DNA from 2 places in the Micromonospora sp. NBC_01655 genome. Region 1 is predicted to be linked to the other one. Evidence: riboswitches for the same ligand, from Rfam matches in the RefSeq annotation. Region 1 holds a riboswitch; the other holds the start of a gene.
The links. Region 1 has a riboswitch for thiamine pyrophosphate ahead of OOK41_RS10020 (ECF transporter S component). Riboswitches for the same ligand answer to the same signal wherever they lie in the genome.

Region 1 (5,027 bases):
TCTTCGATCCGCGCGGCCCGGTCCGGGCTGGCCAGGGCCGGTGGGAGTCCGGGCGGGCCGGGCCGATCGGGCCCCGATCAGGGCTGGCCAGGTTCCGTCCCGGCACGTTCGGGCCGGCTGGTCAGCCGATCAGGGGACGGAACGCGCCCAGTGCGACGCTGACCGCCAGCGCCGCCCCGGCCAGCACCGCCGCGCCGACGATCAGCGCGCCGTCGGCGGCGGTGAACCGCTGCCGACGGGCGACGGTGCGCGGGGTGCCCGCGTCGAACCCCCGGGCGTCCATCGCCACGGCCAGCCGGGTGCCCCGCCGGATCGCCCCCACCAGCAGCGCGAACGCGGTCGAGACGAACAGTCGCATCCGGGCCAGGGGGTTGCGCCCGGCGTCGACCCCGCGTGCCCGCCGCGCCATGCTGATCATCTGCCACTCCTGGCCCAGCAACGGCACCAGCCGGAACGCCGCCAGCGCGCCGATCGCGAACCGGGCCGGTGCCTTCGCGTTCTGGATCAGCGCGTCGGCCAGGTCGGTCGGGTCGGTGGTGGCGAAGACGATCACGCCGGGCAGCGCCACGGCCAGCATGCGCAGCGCCAGCCCGAGCGCGGTCAGCAGCACCCCGGTGGTGACCAGCACCGGCCCCGCGTCGACCAGCACCCGGCCGGAACGGTCGGCCGCGAACAGGACCAGGGCGACCACGATGCCGACCGCGCTGAGCAGCAACGGCGCGGCCCGCCGGGCGAGCACCCGGTACCGGATGCCGAACAACGGCAGCACGGCCAGCTCGATGCCGAGGGCGATCGCCGGGGCGACCGGGTCGAGGGTGGCGAGCAGGGTGAACGAGAAGACCAACGCCGCCGCGACCTTCGCCACCGGATTGCGCCGGGCCAGCGGCGCGCCGGGCGCCGCCACCGGTTCGATACTGATCACGTGGCCTCCACCACCTCGCCGGCCGCGCCGGTCACGTCGCCCGGCGGTTGGTGGTCCGTACCGGTGGCGCTGTCCGTCGCTTCGTGGTTCGTGTCGGTCACGTCGCCGGCGCCGGCTCGCGGGTCACGGTGATCCGCCGGTCGGCCAGGGCCGCGACGAAGTCCGGGTCGTGGGTGACCGTGACGACGCCGTGCCCGGCGTCGCGCAGCTCGGCGAAGAGGTCGACCAGCTCCAGCCAGGTCCGCCGGTCCTGACCGAAGGTGGGCTCGTCGCAGATCAGCAGCCGGGGCGCGGTGGCCAGGGCGGTCGCCACGCTCAGCCGCCGCGCCTCCCCACCCGAGAGGGTGTACGGGTTCGCGCGGGCCAGCGCCGCCAGGCGCAGCCGCTCCAGCAGCGCGTCCACGGTGGCCCGGACGGCGGTCTCCGGCCGGCCGGTGCGGCGCGGGCCGAGGGCCAGCTCGTCGAAGACCGTGCCGGTGACGAACTGGTGCTCCGGGTCCTGGAAGACCGACCCGATCCGGCTCGCCAGCGCGGGCGCCCGCCACCGGTACGGGGGAGTCCGGGCGTCCCTGCCGGCCAGTTCCCCGGTCGCCGTCACCCGGCCGGACCCGGGCCGGAGCAGGCCGCCCAGCAGCAGTGCCAGGGTGGACTTGCCGGCGCCGTTGGGGCCGAGCACGGCCAGCGCCTCGCCAGCGCGTACCGCGAGGTCGATCGGGGCGAGGCGGGGCGGCAGGGCGACCCGGTCGGCGCTGAGCAGCAGGCTGCCCGGCGCCGCGCCGGCATGCCGGGGCGGTACGGTCCGGCCGGGCACCCAGACCCCCTCGGCGGCGAGCGCGTCGCCGTGGGCGGCGAAGACCGCCTCCGGCGGCCCGTCGGCGCGTACCCCGCCGCCGGGCTCCAGCACCACCACCCGGTCGACCAGCGGCAGCGCCTCGGCGACCCGGTGCTCGACCAGGATCAGCGTGGTGTCGCCGTCCAGCGCGTCGGCCACCGCGCGGCGGACCAGCGCCGCCCCGGCCGGGTCGAGGTTCGCGGTCGGCTCGTCGAGCAGCAGCAGCCCCGGCCGCAGGGCGAGCGTCCCGGCAAGGGCGAGCCGCTGCTGCTCCCCGCCGGAGAGGGCGGCGGTCGGCCGGTCCCGGCCGTACGGGAAGCCGACCCGGCGCAGCGCCTCGTCCACCCGGGGCCAGATCTGGTCGGCCGGTACGCCCCGGTTCTCCAGCCCGAACGCCACGTCGTCGCCGCAGCGGGCCATGACGAGTTGGGTGTCCGGGTCCTGGAAGACGATGCCGACCCGCTCCCGGTCCTTGCGGGGATCCACCCCGTCGACCTCTACGGTGCCCTCCTGCTCGCCCGAGTCCTCGGGCAGGAGCCCGGCCAGCGCGGCCAGCAGCGTGCTCTTGCCCGCCCCCGACGGCCCGAGCAGTAACACCCGCTCGCCGCGCTCCACGCGCAGGTCCACCCCGCGCACCGCCCAGGCCCGCCGCCCGGCATGCCGCCACCCGAACCCCCGCACCAAGACCCCACCCACCCCACCCACCCAAACCCCCTCCCACCCAACCCCACCCCGCCACCAGCCTGGGTGATCAAGAGGTCTGCGTCCGGAGAACCGGGTTCGGCTGACGCAAACCTCTTGACCAACGCGGTCAGACGGGGGCGCGGTAGTCGCGGGCGGCCGGGAAGCGGTCCAGGACGCCCGTGCCGGCCAGGGCGCGGGTGAGGACCCAGGCGCCGGCGCCGGAGATCACCGTGGCGCTGACGATGGTGAGCAGGGCGTACGGGATGCGGTAGCTGGTCAGGTCGTACTCGGCGTTCCAGACGAGGAAGTCGAACAGGGCGGCGCTGAGGCCGGTGAGCGCCCCGGCGAGCAGCGCGGTCGGCAGCCGGAACGAGCGGTACCGGAACGCGGCGAAGGCCAACTCCGCGCCGATGCCCTGGACCATGCCCTGCGGGATCACCGTGCCGGCCCACTGGCTGCCCAGCAGGGCGGACAGGACGGCGGCGACGGTCTCGCAGTACAGGGCCGCGCCCGGCTTGCGGATCACCAGGCCGCCGAGCACGGCCGGCATCAGCCAGACCCCGTAGAGCAGGGTCTGCGCGGGCGGGAAGAACCCGAACGCCCCCTCGGTGGCGCTCCAGACCAGGCCCCAGGCCCAGAAGATGACGCCGAAGGCGACCGCGATCACCGAGGCGACCACGATGTCGATCGTGCGCCAGCGGTGGCTGTCGGTGTGGTTCATGTGATGGCTCCCAGTCCTGAGCGAACCAGGAGAAGACGCACGCCGCGCCCGGTGCCCTGGTGGGACCGGACGGCGGCGCGGCTGGAGGTCGACCGAACTCCCTGCGCTGGCATTACCCAGATCAGGTTCGAGGGTCTGCGGGCGGTGCCCGCACTCTCAGCGCTGTGCGCTCCCCTGTCGGATGTGAAGTTGTCTCGCCGACGCTAACACCTCGGAAGATCGCCGGGCAAAGTGATCTAACCGCAGCTCACCCCCGACGCGGAAACCGTCATCTCGCCGTACTTCATCGACCCGACCCGCTGGGCGCGATAGTGTCGCGCCGCCGAACCGTCGACCATCCAGGGGGCGAGCCGTGACGTCACCGACCGACCGTTCCCCGCCACCCGCCGGCGTCGACGGGCGGGCCCCGGCGGCGGGGCCGGTCGGCGTTGCCGCGCCGGACGTACCGGCGGGGGAGGCGGCGGGCGGGCGGCGCCGCCCGGTCGGCTCGGTCGAGGTGCTGGCCGCGGTGCTGGTGCTGGTGGTGGTGTTCCGCGAGCCGCTGGCCAACGCGCTGGCCGCGCCCCGGGTGCAGACCTGGACCACCGTGTTCGTCTCGGTGCTGGTGCAGGCCGTGCCCTTCCTGGTCTTCGGGGTGCTGCTGTCGGCGGCGATCGCGGTCTTCGTCCCGCGCGCGTTCTGGGCCCGGGCGCTGCCCCGGCACCCGGCCCTGGCGGTGCCGGTGGCCAGCGTCGCCGGCGTGGTGCTGCCGGGCTGCGAGTGCGGCTCCGTGCCGATCGCCGGCTCCCTGATCCGGCGCGGCGTCACCCCGGCGGCGGCCCTGGCCTTCCTGCTCGCCGCCCCGGCGGTCAACCCGGTCGTGCTCACCGCCACCGCGGTCGCCTTCCCGGGCAACCCCGGGATGGTGCTCGCCCGGGCGCTCGCCAGCCTGGCCGTCGCCATGATCATGGGGTGGCTCTGGCTGCGGCTCGGTCGCGCCGACTGGCTCCGGCTACCGCGCCGGCCGGAGCTGGACGGCGTCGGGCGGGGGATGGCCTTCTGGGCCGCCGTGCGGCACGACGTCGTGCACGCCGGGGGGTTCCTGGTCGTCGGCGCGATGGCCGCCGCGACCATCAACGTGCTCGTGCCGGAGCGCTGGTTGCAGACCCTCGCCGACGACCCGGTGCTGTCGGTGCTCGCCCTGGCCGTGCTCGCCGTGCTGCTGTCCATCTGCTCGGAGGCGGACGCCTTCGTCGCGGCGTCGCTGTCGCAGTTCTCCCTCACCTCCCGGCTGGTCTTCCTGGTGGTCGGGCCGATGGTCGACCTCAAGCTGATCTCCATGCAGGCCGGTGTCCTCGGCCGCCGGTTCGCGTTCCGGTTCGCCCCGGCGACCTTCGTCGTCGCCGTCGGGGTGGCCACCCTCGCCGGGGCGGTGCTGTTGTGAACCGGCAGGCGCAGGCGGTCGTCCTGCTGCTGCTCGGCGGGGCGGTGGTCCGGGCCAGCGTCACCGACCTCTACCTGCGCTACGTCAAGGAGGGGCTGCGCCCGTTCCTGATCGCCGCCGGGCTGGTGCTGGTGGCCACCGCCGTGACGACACTGTGGTACGAGCTACGCCCGCCCGCCACCGGGGAGCACGAGCCCGGCGACGGGCCTGGGGAGCACGGCCACGAACCCGGCGACGGGGCCGGGCACCACGAGCCGCGGGTCGGCTGGCTGCTCCTGCTGCCGGTGTTCGGCCTGCTGCTGGTCGCCCCGCCGGCCCTCGGCTCGTACGCGGCGGAACAGGCCGGCACGGCGCTCGCCGCCGAAGCGCAGCCGTCCGACTACCCGCCGCTTCCGCCCGGCGACCCGGCCCCGGTCACGGTGCTCGACTACGCCTCCCGGGCGCT
Region 2 (5,027 bases), 700 kb from region 1:
AGGTCGGACAGCTCCCGCACCGGGCCGGCGACCAGGGTCGCGCCGGCCCGCTCGGCGGCGGCCCGCAACGCGGCGACCAGCCGCCGGGGGTCGACCTGGTGGTCGCCGGGGGCGACCGCGCCGCCGCGCACCCGCGGGGCGAGCGCCGGCTCGCGGTCGCGCAGCTCCGAGGGGCGCAGCGGGGTGATCGGCAGCCCCAACCCCCGCTGGTACGACCACAACCGCCGCGCCTCGGCCAGGTCGTCGCTGGTCAACCCGACGACAAGGGTGCCCTCGGTGCGGTACCCGAACCCGGTCCCGGCGGCCTCGGCCAGCTCGGCGGCGAACCCGGGCCAGCGGGCGGCGGAGGCGGCGAGCAGCCCGGTCAGCTCGTGCTCGCCGAAGTACGCCTCGGCGACCGGCGACAGCATCCCGGCCGCGACGTGCGACGCGCCCGACCCGGGTGCCGGGTCGTGCACCACGACCCGCAGCCCGCGCGCCGCACACCGCCAGGCGACCGCCAGCCCGACCGGCCCGGCACCCACCACCGCCACGTCGGCGGTCCCCTGGCCGGTGGCCGTCAGCACGTCAGCGCCCCGAGCAGCTCGGCGGTGGCCCGGCCCGGGTCGGCGGCGGCGGAGAGCGCCCCGACCACCGCCACCCCGTACGCCCCGGCGGCGCGCAGCGCCGGGACCGTCGCGGCGGTCACCCCGCCGATGGCGATCACCGGCACGGCCACGGCGGTGGCGACCGCACGCACCCCGGCGGGCCCGATCGGGTCCGGCAGGCCGGTCTTGGTGTCGGTGGCGTGGCACGGGCCGACGCCCAGGTAGCTGGCCCCGGCGGCCACCGCGTCGGCGGCGGTGCCCGGGGACCGGGCGGTCGCGCCGAGCGTCGCGGCCGGGCCGAGGAGCCGGCGGGCCGCCGCCACGGGCAGGTCGTCCGCGCCGACGTGTCCACCGGCCGCGCCGACCGCGAGCGCCACGTGCAGCCGGTCGTTGACCAGGCACGTCGCCCCGTACGGCGCGCACGCGGCGACCACCCGGCGGGCCAGGTCGTACGCCGCGCGGTCGGTGGTGTCGTCGGTGACGCGGACCTGGACGACCAGCTCGGCGCGGGCCACCGCGAGGGCGGCGCGCAGCACGGCGAGCGGGTCCCGGCCCGGCCGGGTGTCGGTGATCAGATGCAGTCGCCCGAGGGACGGCACGGCAACTCTCCTCCCTGCGCCGGCATTACCCGGATCAGGTTCGACGGTCGGGGGCTCTCAGCCCCCCTCTCAGCCCGGTGCACCGGGCTCCCGTGGGTTACTTGCGTGTCACCGTACGACGGATCGGCTGCTCCGCCAAGGGGGTGGACCAGTGGGCTGGACCACGAGCCGCCCGCAGCCCGCCCGGTTTCCCCCTTTCCTCCATCGTCGACGGAAAAGAGAACCGTCGATATCGAATCGTTACACGCCCACGCCTTGCCCGAAACCGATCCAGCGGCGCTAATTTGTTCAACCAATCGACATAATTTCGGCGGGGCCCGGCGTGGCCTCCGTCGACCCGGACGACGCGGGCCCCGGCGTGGCCTCCGTCGGTCCCGACACGGTGCGCGGCCCCGGCGTGGCCCGCACCGGTACGACAGGCAGCCGGCACCGTCGTGGCCGGCACCGATCCGACCGGGGACGGTCTGCGGCGAGCGTCCCCAGGCACACCGCTGTCCAGCACGGACAAAGGAGCATGGAGTGTCCCGATTCCGCCGCCGCCGCTTACCCCGCGGCCCTCTCACCGCCACCCTCCTCACGCTGTCCCTCGTCGCCGGCGGCCTGGTCGCCGGCACCGCCGCCCAGGCCGCCCCGGCGACCTCGGCCCGGCCGGCGCAGGCCGCCCCGGCACCGGCCGCGCAGGCGCGGGCCGCCGCGGCCGACCCGTTCGCGGTGCTGGTCTTCTCCAGGACCGCCGGCTTCCGGCACGACTCCATCCCGGCCGGCCTCGCGGCCATCCAGAAGCTCGGCGCCGACAACGGGTTCACCGTCGACGCCAGCGAGGACGGGGCCGCCTTCACCGACGAGAACCTGGCGAAGTACCGGGCGGTCATCTGGCTGTCGACCACCGGGGACGTCCTCGACGCCGACCAGCAGGCCGCGTTCGAGCGCTACATCCAGGGCGGGGGCGGGTACGTCGGCATCCACGCCGCCTCGGACACCGAGTACAGCTGGTCCTGGTACGGCGACCTGGTCGGCGCGTACTTCGCCAGCCACCCGGCCAACCAGCAGGCCACCGTCAAGGTGGAGGACCACGCGCACCCGTCCACCGCCGCGCTGCCGGGCCGCTGGTCCCGGTTCGACGAGTGGTACAACTTCCGGTCCAACCCGCGCGGCGACGTGCACGTGCTGGCCAGCCTGGACGAGACGAGCTACAGCCCCGGGGCCGGCGCGATGGGCGCCGACCACCCGACCGCCTGGTGCCAGGACTTCGACGGCGGCCGGGCCTGGTACACCGGCGGCGGGCACACCCAGGAGTCGTACGCCGACCCGGAGTTCCTGACCCACCTGCTCGGCGGCATCCGCACCGCGGCCGGCGTCGAACGGGCCGACTGTGGCGCGTCGAAGACGTCGAGCTTCGAGAAGGTCACGCTGGACAGCAACACCAGCAACCCGATGGAGCTGGACGTCGCGCCGGACGGCCGGGTGTTCTACGTCGAGCGCGACGGCCGGGTGCAGATCGTCAAACCGGACAGCGGAAACACGGTCACCGCGCTGCGGCTGGACGTCTTCACCGGCAACGAGGACGGCCTGATCGGGCTCCGCCTCGACCCGGACTTCGCCACCAACAACTGGGTGTACCTGTACTACGCCCCGAACGGCGGCGGCCCGCGCAACCACCTGTCCCGGTTCACCGTCACCGGGGACACCATCGACAAGGCCAGCGAGAAGGTCGTCCTCCAGGTCGCCACCCAGCGCAACACCTGCTGCCACGCCGGCGGCAGCATGACCTTCGACTCCGCCGGCAACCTGTACCTGGCCACCGGCGACAACACCAACCCGTTCGAGTCGGACGCGTTCACCCCGATCGACGAGCGGGCCGGCCGGCAGGACTACGACGCGCAGCGCAGCTCCGGCAACACCAACGACCTGCGCGGCAAGGTGATCCGGATCCACCCCGAGGACGACGGCACGTACACCGTGCCGGCGGGGAACCTGTTCGCGCCGGGCACCGCGAAGACCCGGCCGGAGATCTACGCGATGGGCTTCCGCAACCCGTTCCGGATCGGCGTCGACCCGGCCACCGATACCCTCTACGTCGGCGACTACGGGCCGGACGCCGGCGCGGCGAACCCGAACCGGGGCCCCGAGGGCACGGTCGAGTGGAACATCGTCGACCGGCCGGGCAACTACGGCTGGCCGTACTGCACCGGGGCGAACTACGCGTACAACGACTACCAGTTCCCGTCGGGGCCGAGCGGGGCGAAGTTCGACTGCGCCGCGCCGGTGAACGACTCCCCCAACAACACCGGCCTGACCACCCTGCCCCCGGCCATCGCGGCCACGGTCGACTACGACTACTCCGGCAACCCGCGCTTCCCCGAGATCGGCGGCGGCGGCGCCCCGATGGCCGGCCCGGCCTACCGGTACGACGCCGACAACCCGTCGAAGACCAAGTGGCCGGCCTACTACGACGGCAAGGCGCTGTTCGGCGAGTGGAACCAGTCGAAGATGTACACGATGCAGGTCGGCGCGGACGGCAGGACGCTGGTCGACATCAACCAGTTGCTGACCGGGATGAGCCTGATCCGCCCGATGGACTTCGAGTTCGGGCCGGACGGCGCGCTGTACCTGATCGAGTGGGGCACCGGCTTCGGCGGCAACAACGACGACTCCGGGGTCTACCGGATCGACTACGTCGCCGGTGACCGGGCCCCGATCGTCGAGGCCAGCGCCGACCCGACCTCCGGGCCCGCGCCGCTGACCGTGCGGTTCTCCAGCGCCGGCTCCCGCGACCCGGACGGCGGCGCGCTCACCTACGCCTGGGCGTTCGGCGACGGGCAGACCTCCACCGAGGCCAACCCCACCCACACGTACGCCGAGGCCGGCGACTACACGGCGCAGCTCACCGTCACCAACCCCGCCGGCCGCACCGCCGTGGCGAACGTGCCGGTCACGGTCGGCAACACCGCCCCGACGGTGACCATCGAGTTCCCGCCCAACGGCGGCTTCTTCGACTGGGGCGACCAGGTCCGGTACACGATCAAGGTGACCGACCCGGAGGACGGCACCATCGACTGCGACCGGGTCCGGCTCCAGGTGCTGCTCGGCCACGACGAGCACGCCCACCCGCTGGAGCAGCACACCGGCTGCTCGGGCACCGTGCAGACGTCGCTGGCCTCCGGGCACGGCGCGGAGGCGAACGTCTTCGCGGTCTTCGAGGCGACGTACACCGACGACGGCGGGGTTGGCGGGGCCGGCCCGCTGACCGGCCGGGCCATCGAACAGTTGCAGCCCAAGCGGAAGCAGGCCGAGTACTTCACCGCCACCGGCCGGGCCCCCGGCGGCACCGGCGGCGGCGACCCGGGCGTGCAGAAGGAGGCCACCTCCGACCCGGCCGGCGGCGGCCAGAACATCGGCTTCATCGAGGACGGCGACTGGTGGTCGCTGGCCCCGGCCAGCCTGGCCGGCGTCGACTCGATCCGGTTCCGGGTGGCCTCGGCGACCCAGGGCGGGCGGATCGACGTGCACGCCAGCGCCGTCGACGGACCGCTGGTCGCGTCCGTCGCCGTGCCCGGCACCGGCGGCTGGCAGCAGTTCGTCGACGTGACCGCCCCGGTCACCGGCGCGGGTGCGGGCGCGCTCTACTTCGTCGCCAAGGACCCGGCCGGCGGGGCCGGCTCGGTGTTCAACGTCAACTGGATGGACTTCCTCGGCCGGGGCGTGACGGAGAACGCGCCGCCGCAGGTCACGGCCACGGCGACGCCGGCCACCGGCACCGCGCCGGTCACCGTCTCCTTCGACGGCACGGCCACCGACGCCGAGGGCGACACCCCGCTGACGTACGCCTGGGACTTCGGCG

Region 2: another riboswitch for thiamine pyrophosphate. It lies ahead of thiE (thiamine phosphate synthase); the one in region 1 lies ahead of OOK41_RS10020 (ECF transporter S component).

What each region holds. Positions count from the first base shown of each region.
Region 1 covers NZ_JAPEQF010000001.1:2,088,672-2,093,698, forward strand. Annotated here, with positions in the region: gene OOK41_RS10010 (energy-coupling factor transporter transmembrane protein EcfT) at 122-922, opposite strand; gene OOK41_RS10015 (ABC transporter ATP-binding protein) at 1,020-2,450, opposite strand; gene OOK41_RS10020 (ECF transporter S component) at 2,566-3,159, opposite strand; TPP riboswitch at 3,240-3,345, opposite strand; gene OOK41_RS10025 (permease) at 3,656-4,582, shown strand; gene OOK41_RS10030 (TIGR03943 family protein) at 4,579-5,027, shown strand, end outside.
Region 2 covers NZ_JAPEQF010000001.1:1,390,954-1,395,980, reverse strand. Annotated here, with positions in the region: gene thiO (glycine oxidase ThiO) at 1-566, opposite strand, end outside; gene thiE (thiamine phosphate synthase) at 560-1,186, opposite strand; TPP riboswitch at 1,181-1,290, opposite strand; gene OOK41_RS06670 (ThuA domain-containing protein) at 1,706-5,027, shown strand, end outside.